DNA from 4 places in the Pantoea sp. At-9b genome. Region 3 is predicted to be linked to each of the others. Evidence: predicted binding sites of a transcription regulator. Region 3 holds the regulator's gene; each other region holds the start of a gene.

Region 1 (3,140 bases), 1.8 Mb from region 3:
TCGCAGCGTAACGTTGTTTCGCCAGGTCAAAGGCCTGTTCAATCAGCTTTGTCATAAGCAAGTTCCTTAGCGGGTTGGCTCAGCGCGGCGAAGCGTGCCTGGTTGGCACGAAAAGCGCTGTTGTTAAGCGGAGCAAATGTTTCTAACGGGAAGTTCTGGCTGATGCAGCGACGCAAATCCGCCACATCGCGTAATTCGCCCAGGGCGATCAGCTGGCAACCGACATTGCCGAGGGTTGAGGCTTCTACCGGCCCGGCGAGCACCGGCAACTGACAGGCATCGGCGCACAGTTGGTTCAGTAACGGATTCTGGCAACCGCCGCCCACCACATGCAGTTGGCGTAACGGTGATGCGCGCAACTGGCCGAGTTCACCGATCACCTGACGATAAAGCAGCGCCAGACTGTCAAAAATGGTACGCGCCAGCGCCGCCGGGGTCTGGGGCACCGGCATCTGCTGCTCCGCACAAGCATCCTGAATCTCCTGCACCATGCTGGCGGGATTGATAAAGCGGCTGGCATTGGGGTTGATCAGCGCGACACAGGCGGGTTCATTCGTGGCCTGCTGAATCAGGTCGCACAAGTCAGTGATGTGCAGTTCACTGCATACGCGCTGCAACAGCCACAGGCCCATGATATTTTTCAGCACCCGATAGCCTTCTGCCCCACCTTCATTGGTGATATTCGCGTCGAGCGCCGTCTGGCTCAGGCACGGTTGCAGGCTTTCAATGCCCATCAGCGACCAGGTGCCCGAACTCAGATAAGCGGCATCATCCTGTCGCAGTGGCGTTGCCAGTACCGCGCTGGCGGTATCGTGGGTCGCCACCGCGATCACCGGGATGCGATGACCACGCGGGCTGGTCCAGTATCCAACGGTGTTGCCTGGGGCCGTGGGGGTGCCAAACCAACTGGCGGGCACCCCAGCCCAGGCGAGTAAATCCCGGTCCCATTCACCCCGGGTGATATTCAGCAGTTGCGTGGTAGTGGCGTTGGTGTATTCCCAGTTCAACTGGCCGGTCAGACGGTAATGCAGGTAATCCGGAATCATCAATGCATGACGCACCTGCGCCTGCCAGTCCGGCTGTTGCCGATGCAGCGCGCGCAGCTGGTACAGGGTATTGAATGGCAGAAACTGAATGCCGGTACGCTGATAAATTGCCGACTTACCCAGATCATTGATCGCCTGCGCCATCTGGCCGTCGGTGCGCGCGTCGCGATAGCTGACGGCCTCACCCACGCGCTGGCCATCGGCATCCAGCAGCACCAGGTCCACGCCCCAGGTATCGATGCCAATGCTGTCCGGCACGATGCCTTCTTCATCCAGTTGTTGCAGCCCGATACGGATCTCCTGCTCCAGCCCGTCCAGATCCCAGCAGTCATAACCGGCACGCCGCACGCGCTGATTAGCAAAACGACGGACTTCACGTAGCCTGAGTTGTTGGCTTGCCGTGGTCCATTGCGCGAGCATCACGCGCCCGCTGGATGCGCCTAAATCAATGGCAACAATGTTACGCATACTCATGGCGTGTTCTTCCTGTGATGAGATGCATACAGAGTAAAAATCCTGCCTTTTCCTCACCTTCCCGTTACTGCCAGCGCAACAGACCCACTGGCATCGTGGCAAAGATGTTCGTGAGGCAGCTCACAGAACCACACAAGCGTCGAGTTGTGAGCTTTGCCGCATTTTCTGCATCAACTCGGGAGATCTTGAAAAATTAGCCATTTTCCTGCATCCACCGGTGTGAAATTCAAGGTAAGGTGCCGATCGCCTGAGTAGACTCGGTTACGGTTTTGTTAATAATGAGAGGCGATCCATGACCGTTTTACACAGCGCAGATTTTTTCCCCGCCGGGGAGTACGCCATTGCTATTGAACCGCGCGTGCCGCAGCTGGCCTTTCCCGAACATCACCATGATTTCCATGAGATCGTGCTGGTCGAACAGGGTTCTGGCATCCATGTGTTTAATGGTCAGCCGCAGGCGTTATGCGCCGGTTGCGTGTGTTTTGTGCGCGATCACGATCGCCATCTTTATGAGCAAACCGACAATTTATGCCTGACCAACGTGCTGTATCGCAGCCCGGCAGCATTTCGTTTTCTCTCTGGCTTGCAGGCGTTGTTGCCGCGTGAGGAAGATGGCAACTACAGTTCGCACTGGCGCATCAACCAAAAAGTGATGGCGCAGGCGTTGCAGATCGTGGCGCAGATGAATCCGCAGGGCAGTTGGTCACTGGAGAAACAGGCACGTCAGGAGCAGGCGTTCCTGCAACTGCTGGTGTTGTTACGCGAGGCCGGTCACAACGAGGTCGCGCAGGATCAGGAAGCGCGTCTGCATCGTTTGCTCGACTGGCTTAATGAGCACTACAGTGAAGAAATTGCCTGGGAAGCCTTAGCGGACCAATTTTCGCTGTCGTTGCGTACCCTGCATCGTCAAATGAAGCAGCAAACCGGCAACACGCCGCAGCGCTATCTGAACCGGCTGCGTCTGCTCCAGGCTCGCCACCTGTTGCGACACAGCGATATGCGCATTACGGATATCGCTTTCCAGTGCGGATTTGGTGACAGTAACCATTTTTCCACGCTGTTTCGGCGGGAGTTTGGCTGTGCGCCCCGGGCGGAGCGCCAGCAGATGATGTAATTTGGAGTGCCCCTCATGTCGCTAATATTGACGCGCGAAGACTACTTCCCGGCCCCCAGCCTGCCAATTGCGGTGGCCGAACGCCTGCCACAACCTTCGTTCCCGCCACATCGACATGAGTTCAGTGAGATTGTCATCGTCTGGCGCGGCAACGGCCTGCATGTTCTCAACGATCGTCCGTGGCTGATCACCTGTGGCGATGTCTTTTATATCCGCGATAACGACTGCCACAGTTACGACAGCGTCAATGATCTGGTGCTGGATAATATTCTCTACTGCCGTGACCGCTTTCATCTGGGACTGGACTGGAGCCAGTTGCTGCCTGCCGAGGATGCGGAATCCCCCGGTTGCTGGCGTCTGACCACGCGCGGCATGGCCTTGGCACGCGGCGTGATCACCCAACTGGAGCGTGAAAGTCGCAAAAGCGACCCGCTGTCGATCCAGCTTTCGGAAGCGTTGTTTCTGCAACTGGCGTTGATATTACGTCGCCACGGTTATGCGGCGGA
Region 2 (3,140 bases), on a different replicon from region 3:
AGGTGCGGGCATCCAGTTTCAGCGCGCTGATGTACTTATCCTGGCTCTTTTCTGTGGCACCAATACCGACTGTGCTGCGTTGCCGCCAGAACTCCTCAAGCAACAATTCACCGTGTTGGTTGTAGAAGGCCAGTTGTCCACGCATATTCAGCGTCGCGGTGATGTTGCCGTTGCGTATGCGCAGCAGTTCAGGCTCACGTTGGATATCGACTTCACAAGGCGTTGGCGGTAACAGCGCCCAATCGCTGTCAATCAGTGCCGTCTGGCAGGTGGCGCGCACCCGCAGGCTGTTCGCCCCCCAGGGTTCGATAACCAGGGTCTGACGGTCAAAGGTCCAGACGATACGCTGGGATTCGGCGCGTAATTCGCTCATGACAACTCCTGTGGTTGTAATACGGTGGGGCCAGTGGTGGCAGGCTGTGCCGCCAGTTTGTTTTGATTGATGGTACGCATGGTGGCGTCGTTAAGTTTGTAACCACGCATCGCCAGCGCACTGAGCAGCGCCAGCACGCCGGGGATCACCGAAAACAGCGCAACGATAGCCATCATGGCGGCGGGCTGCTGGTGTGCCGCCTGGGCAACATAGCCGCTCAGACCGAGGGTCCAGCCGACAATGGCACCACTGATCGCCATACCCATTTTCAACACGGCCAGCAGCGTGGAGAACACGGTGCCATCGAGGCGTTTGCCCTGGCGATATTCACCGTAATCGACCACGTCCGACATCATCACCCACATCAGCGTGGTGGTGACCTGATAGAAACTGGAGACGATAAAGGTCATCCCCACCAGCAACACGAGGTTACCGGGGAGAAACACGATGCTGATACTCAACACGCCGGTAACGATAGCGCTGAGAGTGAAAGCGGTGATTTTGCTTAAGTGAAGCGTCAGCAATTTCGCCAGCACACTGCCCACGCTTTTGCCGACGATATGCGCGGCCAACAGCCACATAAACAGGCTGGCATTGCCAAGGAAATAGGTGACGTAGTACATCATGGCACCCAGTCGTACCACCCCAAATGAGATGTTGCAGAACACCAATAGCGCCACGATGCGCCACTGATCGTTACATAACAAATCACGCAGATCGGCCAGAAAGTGGCCGTGGCTGGCAGGGGCATTCACACGTTCGCGCGTATTGAGGAAGCAGATAAAAAACATCAGGGTCGCCAGCGTCGCCATAATCGACATGGCGGCGAAATACCCTTCCAGCTTGTTACCACCCCCGAGCCAGGTCGCCAGCGGTATCATCAGGAAGGTGGACATCGCCCCTCCCAGCGTTGCAAGAAAGAAGCGCCACGACTGCAACGAGATACGCTGGGTATCATCGGCGGTGATAATTGCGCCCATTGAGCAGTAGGGAATATTGATGGCGGTGTACATCAGCATCATCAGGCTGTAGGTGGCTGCCGCATAGATCATTTTTCCGGTCAGCGACAGGCTTTCCGGGACGGCATAAATCAACATGCAGCTCACGCCAAACGGCACGGCCAGCATCAGCAGCCACGGACGAAAACGCCCCCAGCGCGAACGCGTGCGATCTGCCACCATGCCCATTGCCGGGTCGATCACCGCATCGGCGACGCGCGCCAGCAAAAAGAGCGTTCCGACAAATATCGCCGGTAGCCCCACGACATCGGTGTAATAAAACGTGAGAAAAATAATCACGTTATCGATGGCGATATGACTGGCCATATCGCCCAGTCCGTAACTGATTTTTTCTTTTATCGTTAAGCTTGTTTGCATAAAGACTCCCGCCTGTCTGGGTATCGCTAAGGGTCAATCGACGGTTAGTTATAGGAAGCGGGCCGGGATGAGACAATTGCGGGATCTGTTTCAGGTTTTATGTTTTTTACTTTATGTGATACGGGTAACAAGAATAACAACAAAAAATTAACATGGCAGGTAAAGTGCAACGGGCTACCATTAATCAACAGGTTAGAATCGCGGGTTCGCGGAGAAAAGGATGAATACATCAATCCCAGCTGCCGTGCGGCAACGTCTGCCGTTTGCGGTGCGCGCGGGTCTGTGCTGCGGTTTACCAGTGGTGCTGGGTTTCTATGCCGGGCATATACAGTCGGGTCTGCTGGCAACCATTGGGGCGTTTACGGCGTTGTACGGTGATGGTCTGCCCGTTGGCAGACGTGCGCGTTTGCTGGCCATCATCGCGGTGACATTGGCGGTGATCGTCACCCTCGGCATTCTCGTCGCGCCTTATCCGTGGCTTGGCGTGGTGACCGTGACCTGCATCGCCTCGCTTGCCACCTTGATCTGTAACAGACAGCAGCTGGGACCGCCCGGAGCGTATATGTTTGCGTTGGCCTGTGCCAGCGGCACCGGGATGGCGGCCAGCAGCGTTGATCCCTGGCAAAGTGGGTTATGGGTGTTGTGCGGTGGCGCGATCTCGTGGCTGGCGCATATGCTGGGATGCCTGTTTGAACGGACCGCCGCCAAACCTCGCACGGTAGCGGATCGGGTGATCAAAGAGCACGCCAGACGCACCGCTGCACGGGTGGCGTTTGGCACGCTGGTGGCCGGAACGATCGGGGTCATCCTTGGACTGGAACATGCGTATTGGGGGATGGCGGCCGTGGTGGTGGTACTTAACCAGCCGGACGGTTTGCCGGGCACGACACGACGTGCCTTTAATCGGCTGTTGGGCACGCTGGTTGGACTGGTGCTGGCGTGGAGCATTCTGACGCTCAATCCGCAAGGATTATGGATCGCCTTGACGGTCGGGATGCTGCAGTTTGCCATTGAGATCGGGGTGGTGCTGCAATACGCCGCTGCCACCGTGTTTATCACCGCCAATGCCTTGACGATTGCTGCCGGAGGTCGGGATTTTAGCGCGGTGAGTTCCCTGTTCGCGGCCAGAGCACTGGACACGCTGATTGGCGTGGTGGTGGCGATTGTGGTGTTTAGATTAAGCATGTCACCTGGCGCTGACAGCGCATCATAATTTAATTGCGGCCATCGCAGGTCATTTTAATCATATTCTGCCGATAATAATAGAAAACGCTATTCAACCTTTCACGAAGATGACAAATTTGTCATCAACCATTAATTGTGGCTATCTTTTGCAGGATTTAAGCATATTTTAAGTTTTCCTCGTCATCATGTCTGCATTATTCCGCTGA
Region 3 (3,140 bases):
ATTTTTTCCAGCGCACCCAGTTGCTTATCCATTTGAAAACGGTCCGGCAACTGGTGATACAGAATGGCATCGGCCAGCAGACGCAGGCGGGCGGAGATGGTTTTGGCATTCCAGCGAATCACCGCCTCGGCATGGCTTTGCTCCACCAGCTTTTGCACTTCTTCCGGCTGATGCAGGCTAACGGAGATGTGTTCCTGCAAATCCAGCGCCACCTGAAAAGCGCGCGTCAGGCGTTTATGGCTGTTATCCCGGCTGGCCGACAGCATGTGCATTTGCTGATAGCAGGTGGTGATCAGATCCACCGCTTTCTGTTGGCGTGCCAGCAACGGAGGCAGCGCTTTCTCCGGGTCGGTCAACTGGGTCAGCAGGGTATATTTGGCATCGCAATAATCCGCCAGCTCACGGTACAACAGGCTCAGCGACTCGCGCATCGGCTGCTCTTTCCACAGCCAGAACCAGAACCAGTTAAACAGCCCGTACCACAAGGTGCCGCCAATGTAGAGCAGCGGTGGTACCCAGATAGGCATGCGGCCTACCAGGCTCAGGGTAAAGATGGAGGCGATCAGCGTGGCGGGCAGCAAGCGGCCATGCAACGGGCTGATCTCGCCGGTCACACCGACTAATAACGGCAGCACCAGCAGAATCAGCGGCAAGGGGACGTGATAATCCGTCAGCCATTGAATCAGGAAGCTGCCGGTCGCAAACAGGGAACCGCCAATAACCAGGCGTTTGAAGAAACGTTTATGCGGCGTATCAAGACCGGCGATGTTGCAGCAGGCCGGCACTAAGGAAAACAGCAAGCCTTTTTGCAGATCGCCAAACAGCCAGCCGAGAGCCACGGGCAGGCACAGCACCAGCGTTTGCCGCAGGGCGTAGTTAACCTCGGGATGATAGATGATTCGACGCCACATCAGCTCATCGCAGACAAAAACGGCGCGATGCTGCCATCACGCCGTGGGTGAGAAGAAATTAGCGGGTGCCGTAAACGACGATGGTTTTACCATGTGCGGAGATCAGGTTTTGATCTTCCAGCATTTTCAGAATACGGCCAACTGTCTCGCGTGAGCAGCCGACGATCTGACCAATTTCCTGACGGGTGATTTTGATCTGCATCCCGTCCGGGTGGGTCATGGCATCAGGCTGCTTGGCCAGATTGAGCAGCGTCTGCGCAATGCGGCCGGTCACATCAAGGAAGGCAAGGTTGCCTACTTTTTCTGATGTCACCTGCAGGCGACGCGCCATCTGCGCCGAAAGACGCATTAAAATATCCGGGTTTACCTGAATCAGCTGACGGAATTTTTTGTAGGAAATTTCAGCCACTTCGCAGGCAGTTTTCGCTCTAACCCAGGCACTGCGTTCCTGACCTTCTTCAAACAGGCCAAGCTCGCCGATGAAATCCCCCTGATTGAGGTAGGAGAGGATCATCTCTTTGCCTTCTTCATCTTTAATCAGCACCGCAACGGCACCTTTCACGATGTAGTAGAGCGTTTCCGCTTTCTCACCCTGATGAATCAGGGTGCTTTTGGATGGATATTTGTGAATATGGCAATGGGACAGGAACCATTCGAGTGTAGGGTCTGTTTGCGGTTTGCCGAGAACCATTCGCTATTATCCTCTGTTGTAATCGTGCCCAAAACACAGGGGGCAGTTTTCCCTGTCAGGCGGTGAAATCGTAGAGCGCTTCCTGTAAAGGAAAATTATTCGGGTGGACTCTTAAGCCAGGCTTCTGATTCTTCCCGCCTTCGTCTATTGCGACGAAAATATTTTCAGCACTGTTTGTAGCACAGCTTTTGCTAGCTGTCTTCTGTTGTCTCGCTTCAGCAAAAGGGCGATTAGTCTGGATTGCTGTTTCTCAGGTGAAAGCGTACTCTGGCGGCAAATCAGCCGATTCAGGAGAAAGAATAATGCAGGCACGGGTCAAATGGGTGGAAGGGCTTACCTTTCTCGGAGAATCCTCATCAGGTCATCAGATATTAATGGATGGCAATTCGGGCGACAAAGCACCGAGTCCGATGGAGATGGTGCTGATGGCTGCGGGCGGTTGCAGCGCGATTGATGTGGTGTCGATCCTGCAAAAAGGGCGCAATGACGTGGCGGATTGTGAGGTAAAACTGACCTCGGAACGTCGTGAAGAAGCACCACGCATTTTCACACATATCAACCTGCATTTTATTGTCAGCGGCAAAGCGCTGGGCGACAAAGCGGTGGCGCGGGCGGTTGATCTGTCGGCGGAGAAGTATTGCTCGGTGGCGATTATGCTGGGCAAAGGGGTAGAAATTACCCACAGCTATGAGGTGGTTGAACTTTAGCACGAACGTAGCGGCGCGATTTATCGCGCGGATTTTTTCGTGCAGCATGCACGGTCAGGCGATTTATCGCGCCGATTTTTCCCGCAGCGATTCCGGGATCGCGTGATAAATCGCGCCGCTACGAAAAATTTGGCTTACTTGATGCGTTTGCCTTCAATCAGGCGTTGCACCAGCGGCGTCATAATCAGCTCCATCGCCAGCCCCATTTTGCCGCCGGGCACCACCAGGGTGTTCATATGCGAGATAAAGGAATCCTGAATCATCGCCAGCAGGTAAGGGAAGGCAATGCCTTCCAGTCCACGGAAATGGATCACCACAAAGCTTTCATCCAGGGACGGAATTTCACGCGCGGCAAACGGGTTCGACGTGTCGACGGTCGGCACGCGCTGGAAGTTGATGTGGGTACGCGAGAACTGTGGGGTGATGAAGTTGATGTAATCCTCCATCGAACGTACCACCGAATCCATCACCGCTTCGCGTGAATGGCCGCGTTCACTGGTATCGCGCACCAGCTTTTGAATCCACTCAAGGTTAACGATCGGTACCACACCCACCAGTAAATCGACATGCTCAGCCACGTTGTGCTGCTGCGTCACCACGCCGCCATGCAAACCTTCATAGAACAACACATCGGTGTTTTCCGGCAGCGGCTGCCACGGCGTGAAAGTACCGGGCACCTGGTTCCACGGCACGGCTTCGTCATAGGTATGCAGATATTTGCGCGACTGGCCGAGGCCGGTTTTACCGTACTGCTCAAACGTCTGCTCCAGCAGACCAAAATCGTTCGCTTCTGGCCCGAAATAGCTGATATGACGGCCCAGATCGCGCGCT
Region 4 (3,140 bases), 1.7 Mb from region 3:
CTCAACCTTACCGGGTAATGCCTCACTGGATACCGCTAAGTTTGAATGGTCGGTGCTGAAGAACGCCAATAAAATCGTGTTCAGGCATAACCATGGCCAGCTTGCGACCATCGATTACCCTGCCGCAGTGGTCATGGAAGATTTCGATGTTGACGTGCAGGTAAAAATTACCGATCCCAGCACAGGCCTTTCCTCTACCGCCACTCAAACGGTTAAAGTTCGCCGTTAATTGTGTCCTCGTCTCCTGCCGCGTGCAGGAGACGAATTCTCAGGAAATTATCATATGACAAGGACCATCAAAGCTCTTTGCCTTGTACCTTCAGCGTTGCTGTTATGCTCACTGTTTTCTCAGGCAGTACAGTCTGCCCCTCTGCCACTGGTTTGGGGCATAAAAGATCAAAGGCTGACCGTGACGAATACGGGTATGGAGCCAATCCAACTCGACAAAGACATCAAACTGCTACCGGATGACTCACCTGTGATGTTGAATGAAACCACCGTGCTTCCGGGACAAACCGTCATCGTCTATGGTGCCTGCCCACACCATTTGCCGTTGCAGAAAGAGGTGGTGTTTACGCCTGTTACCGCTGACGGCCAGCCGCAAGACGCGCAAACTTTGCCGCTTAACCACTGATTAACCTATCAGGTCGCCATAAATGGCGACCCTGCAAATCCCATCCGCGCCAATCAGAAGCGGTAGCCAACGCCAAAGAAGAACACCCAGGGATCGATACGGGTGTTGATATTCTGGTTAACACCATTGGCTTTAAATTTCACCTCGGTATCGATATCCATGTACCACAGTGACGCGTTCAGCATCCAGTCGCGGTTGATCTGATAATCCAGGCCGACTTGCCCCGCCAGACCCCAGGAATCTTTCACACTGAGATCGCTCAGGCCCGCATCACGACCGGTCTGATTGAATTTTGCATCAAAGAAAGTGGTGTAGTTGATACCCGCACCGACATAAGGACGGAATTTGCTTTTGCTATCGAAAAAGTAATATTGCGCCATCAGCGTTGGCGGCAACTGACGCACAGTGGCCAGGTTACCGGTCGCACCCAGTCCGACTTTATGACGGAACGGTGTGGCTGCCAGCAACTCAATACCAATGTTATCGGTTGCCATATAGGTAAAAGTCAGCCCCAGTTGCGTGTCATTGCTGACACTAAAGCCGCCCAAACCCAGCACATTGTCAGAGCCTTCGGTCGGACGCACCGTCGCCGTACCCGCACGCATAAAGAAGTCACCCGCTTCATGGGCCAGCGCCAGTTGAGGGATCGCCAGTGCTACCAGCAGCGCGCATTTTGCCAGTTTCATTATTCACTCCTTTGCCAGAATTGTTGATGTTATTGATCAGAGTCTGTGGCAAGAGATCTATCGCGTTTTCAGGCAAAATGCATGTGAATCAATTCAAATAAATCACTTATAAAACAATGAATTGATTCAGATCAATTTTGGCCTTACACGGCGTAATAAAAATCCTCTTGCGAAAATTTCACGGCGTGACTACTTTGCTGATTCTCTTCCGTTGATTTTGGTTCGATGCTTAGGAGAAGCGGGCGATCAAATGAGCGATTCACTTAACCCTTGTATGACCTGTGGTGCCTGCTGCGCCCATTTCCGTGTTTCTTTCTATTGGGCTGAAGCTGACGATGCGGGTGGTGTGGTGCCCGTTGAGCTAACCGAACCCCTGAGCCTGCTGATGCGCAACATGCGTGGCACCAACGCACGCGAACCGCGCTGTGTCGCGTTACAGGGCGAGATCGGCGGCTGCGTCTCTTGCGGCGTTTATCAGCAGCGCCCTTCACCCTGCCGGGAATTTGCGATGTCAGGTGAAGGCGGCGTGCTGAACGAAGCCTGCGATCGGGCCAGAGCGCGCTATGGTTTACCCGCGCTTTTTCACCCTTCTTTACCTGAGATGACAGAAAGTTATCCTAATCCGGGTGCCAGCACGCCAGCAGAACATGTACAATCGCCGGGTTAATTAACCCGGTTTCTTCAAGGAGTGTACATGTCTATCACGGCAAGCTCGTTATACCGTGACACAGGAAATTTTCTGCGCCATCAGCTGATTACCATCGTGCTGATGGCGTTGCTTACCTCATTTATAACCGTGATTATCGGCCATGCGCTGACGCCTGGTGCCGATCAGCTGTCGCTGTTAAGTCAGAGCGACGACAGCGCATCCTCGCTGTTTGAACTGGTACAAAATATGTCGCCGGAACAGCAGCGTATTCTGCTGCGTGCCTCGGCGGCAGGCACCTTTGCGGCGCTGGTCGGCAACACCTTGCTGTTGGGCGGTATGTTGTGCCTGATCCCGATGGTATCGAGCGGGCAGCGAGTGAGCGCCCTGCGCGCCATTGGTACTTCCGCGCCTGTGCTGCCGAAATTGCTGCTGCAAACCTTTTTGATCACCTTGCTGGTCCAGATTGGCTTTATGGTGCTGATGGTGCCGGGCGTAATGTTGGCGATCCTGTTGTCGCTGGCCCCGGTGATGCTGGTCAGTGAGAAGATGGGTGTGATGGGCGCAATGCGGGCCAGCATGCGCATGGCGTGGAAAAATATGAAACTGATCGCCCCGGCCATTATTGTCTGGTTGTTGGCGAAAATCGCGCTGATGTTCTTTTTCTCCTCGCTGACGGTATTACCCGCGAACGTCGCGTCGGTGGTATTGAACGCCCTGGGGAACCTGGTGTCCGCGATCCTGATTATCTACCTGTACCGGCTGTATATGCTGTTACGTTAACATTATGGCGCTCACTGAGCGCCTTAATTAACGCCCTGACTGGATATCCTATGAAGCAGTTACTCGATTTTCTTCCCCTGGTCGTGTTCTTCGTTTTCTACAAACTTTACGACATTTTTGTCGCCTCAGGTGCGCTGGTGGTCGCGACGGGCATTGCGCTGATCGCCAGCTGGGTGCTGTACCGTAAACTGGAGAAAATGACCATCATCACCTTCGTGCTGGTTGCCGTGTTTGGCACCCTGACGCTGGTGTTCCATAACGATGAATTTATCAAATGGAAAGTCACGGTGATTTATTCACTGTTTGCGCTGGCGCTGCTCTACAGTCAGTGGTTTATGAAGCAACCGCTGATCCAAAGCATGTTGGGTAAAGAGTTGCAGTTACCCGATGC

Evidence for each region. Region 3 encodes CRP, which controls carbon source genes, mostly activating them, when cyclic AMP is high. Its sites were predicted from a motif close to ATGTGANNNNNNTCACAT; they were not measured.
Region 1: rhaB (rhamnulokinase) is a predicted target of CRP. The motif match lies at 1,665-1,682, and genes of this name have one in related genera.
Region 2: PAT9B_RS23325 (glycoside-pentoside-hexuronide (GPH):cation symporter) is a predicted target of CRP. The motif match lies at 1,863-1,880, and genes of this name have one in related genera.
Region 4: ompW (outer membrane protein OmpW) is a predicted target of CRP. The motif match lies at 1,402-1,419, and genes of this name have one in related genera.

What each region holds. Positions count from the first base shown of each region.
Region 1 is NC_014837.1:2,190,858-2,193,997, forward strand. It holds gene PAT9B_RS10065 (L-rhamnose isomerase) at 1-55, opposite strand, end outside; gene rhaB (rhamnulokinase) at 39-1,520, opposite strand; gene rhaS (HTH-type transcriptional activator RhaS) at 1,813-2,634, shown strand; gene rhaR (HTH-type transcriptional activator RhaR) at 2,650-3,140, shown strand, end outside.
Region 2 is NC_014838.1:642,308-645,447, reverse strand. It holds gene PAT9B_RS23330 (TIM-barrel domain-containing protein) at 1-373, opposite strand, end outside; gene PAT9B_RS23325 (glycoside-pentoside-hexuronide (GPH):cation symporter) at 370-1,749, opposite strand; gene PAT9B_RS23320 (FUSC family protein) at 1,970-2,962, shown strand.
Region 3 is NC_014837.1:3,997,901-4,001,040, reverse strand. It holds gene PAT9B_RS18520 (YccS/YhfK family putative transporter) at 1-911, opposite strand, end outside; gene crp (cAMP-activated global transcriptional regulator CRP) at 970-1,602, opposite strand; gene PAT9B_RS18510 (OsmC family protein) at 1,905-2,309, shown strand; gene PAT9B_RS18505 (phosphoribulokinase) at 2,444-3,140, opposite strand, start outside.
Region 4 is NC_014837.1:2,315,109-2,318,248, forward strand. It holds gene PAT9B_RS10585 (lytic polysaccharide monooxygenase) at 1-229, shown strand, start outside; gene PAT9B_RS30590 (hypothetical protein) at 425-634, shown strand; gene ompW (outer membrane protein OmpW) at 688-1,320, opposite strand; gene PAT9B_RS10600 (YkgJ family cysteine cluster protein) at 1,571-1,987, shown strand; gene PAT9B_RS10605 (YciC family protein) at 2,015-2,749, shown strand; gene PAT9B_RS10610 (septation protein A) at 2,800-3,140, shown strand, end outside.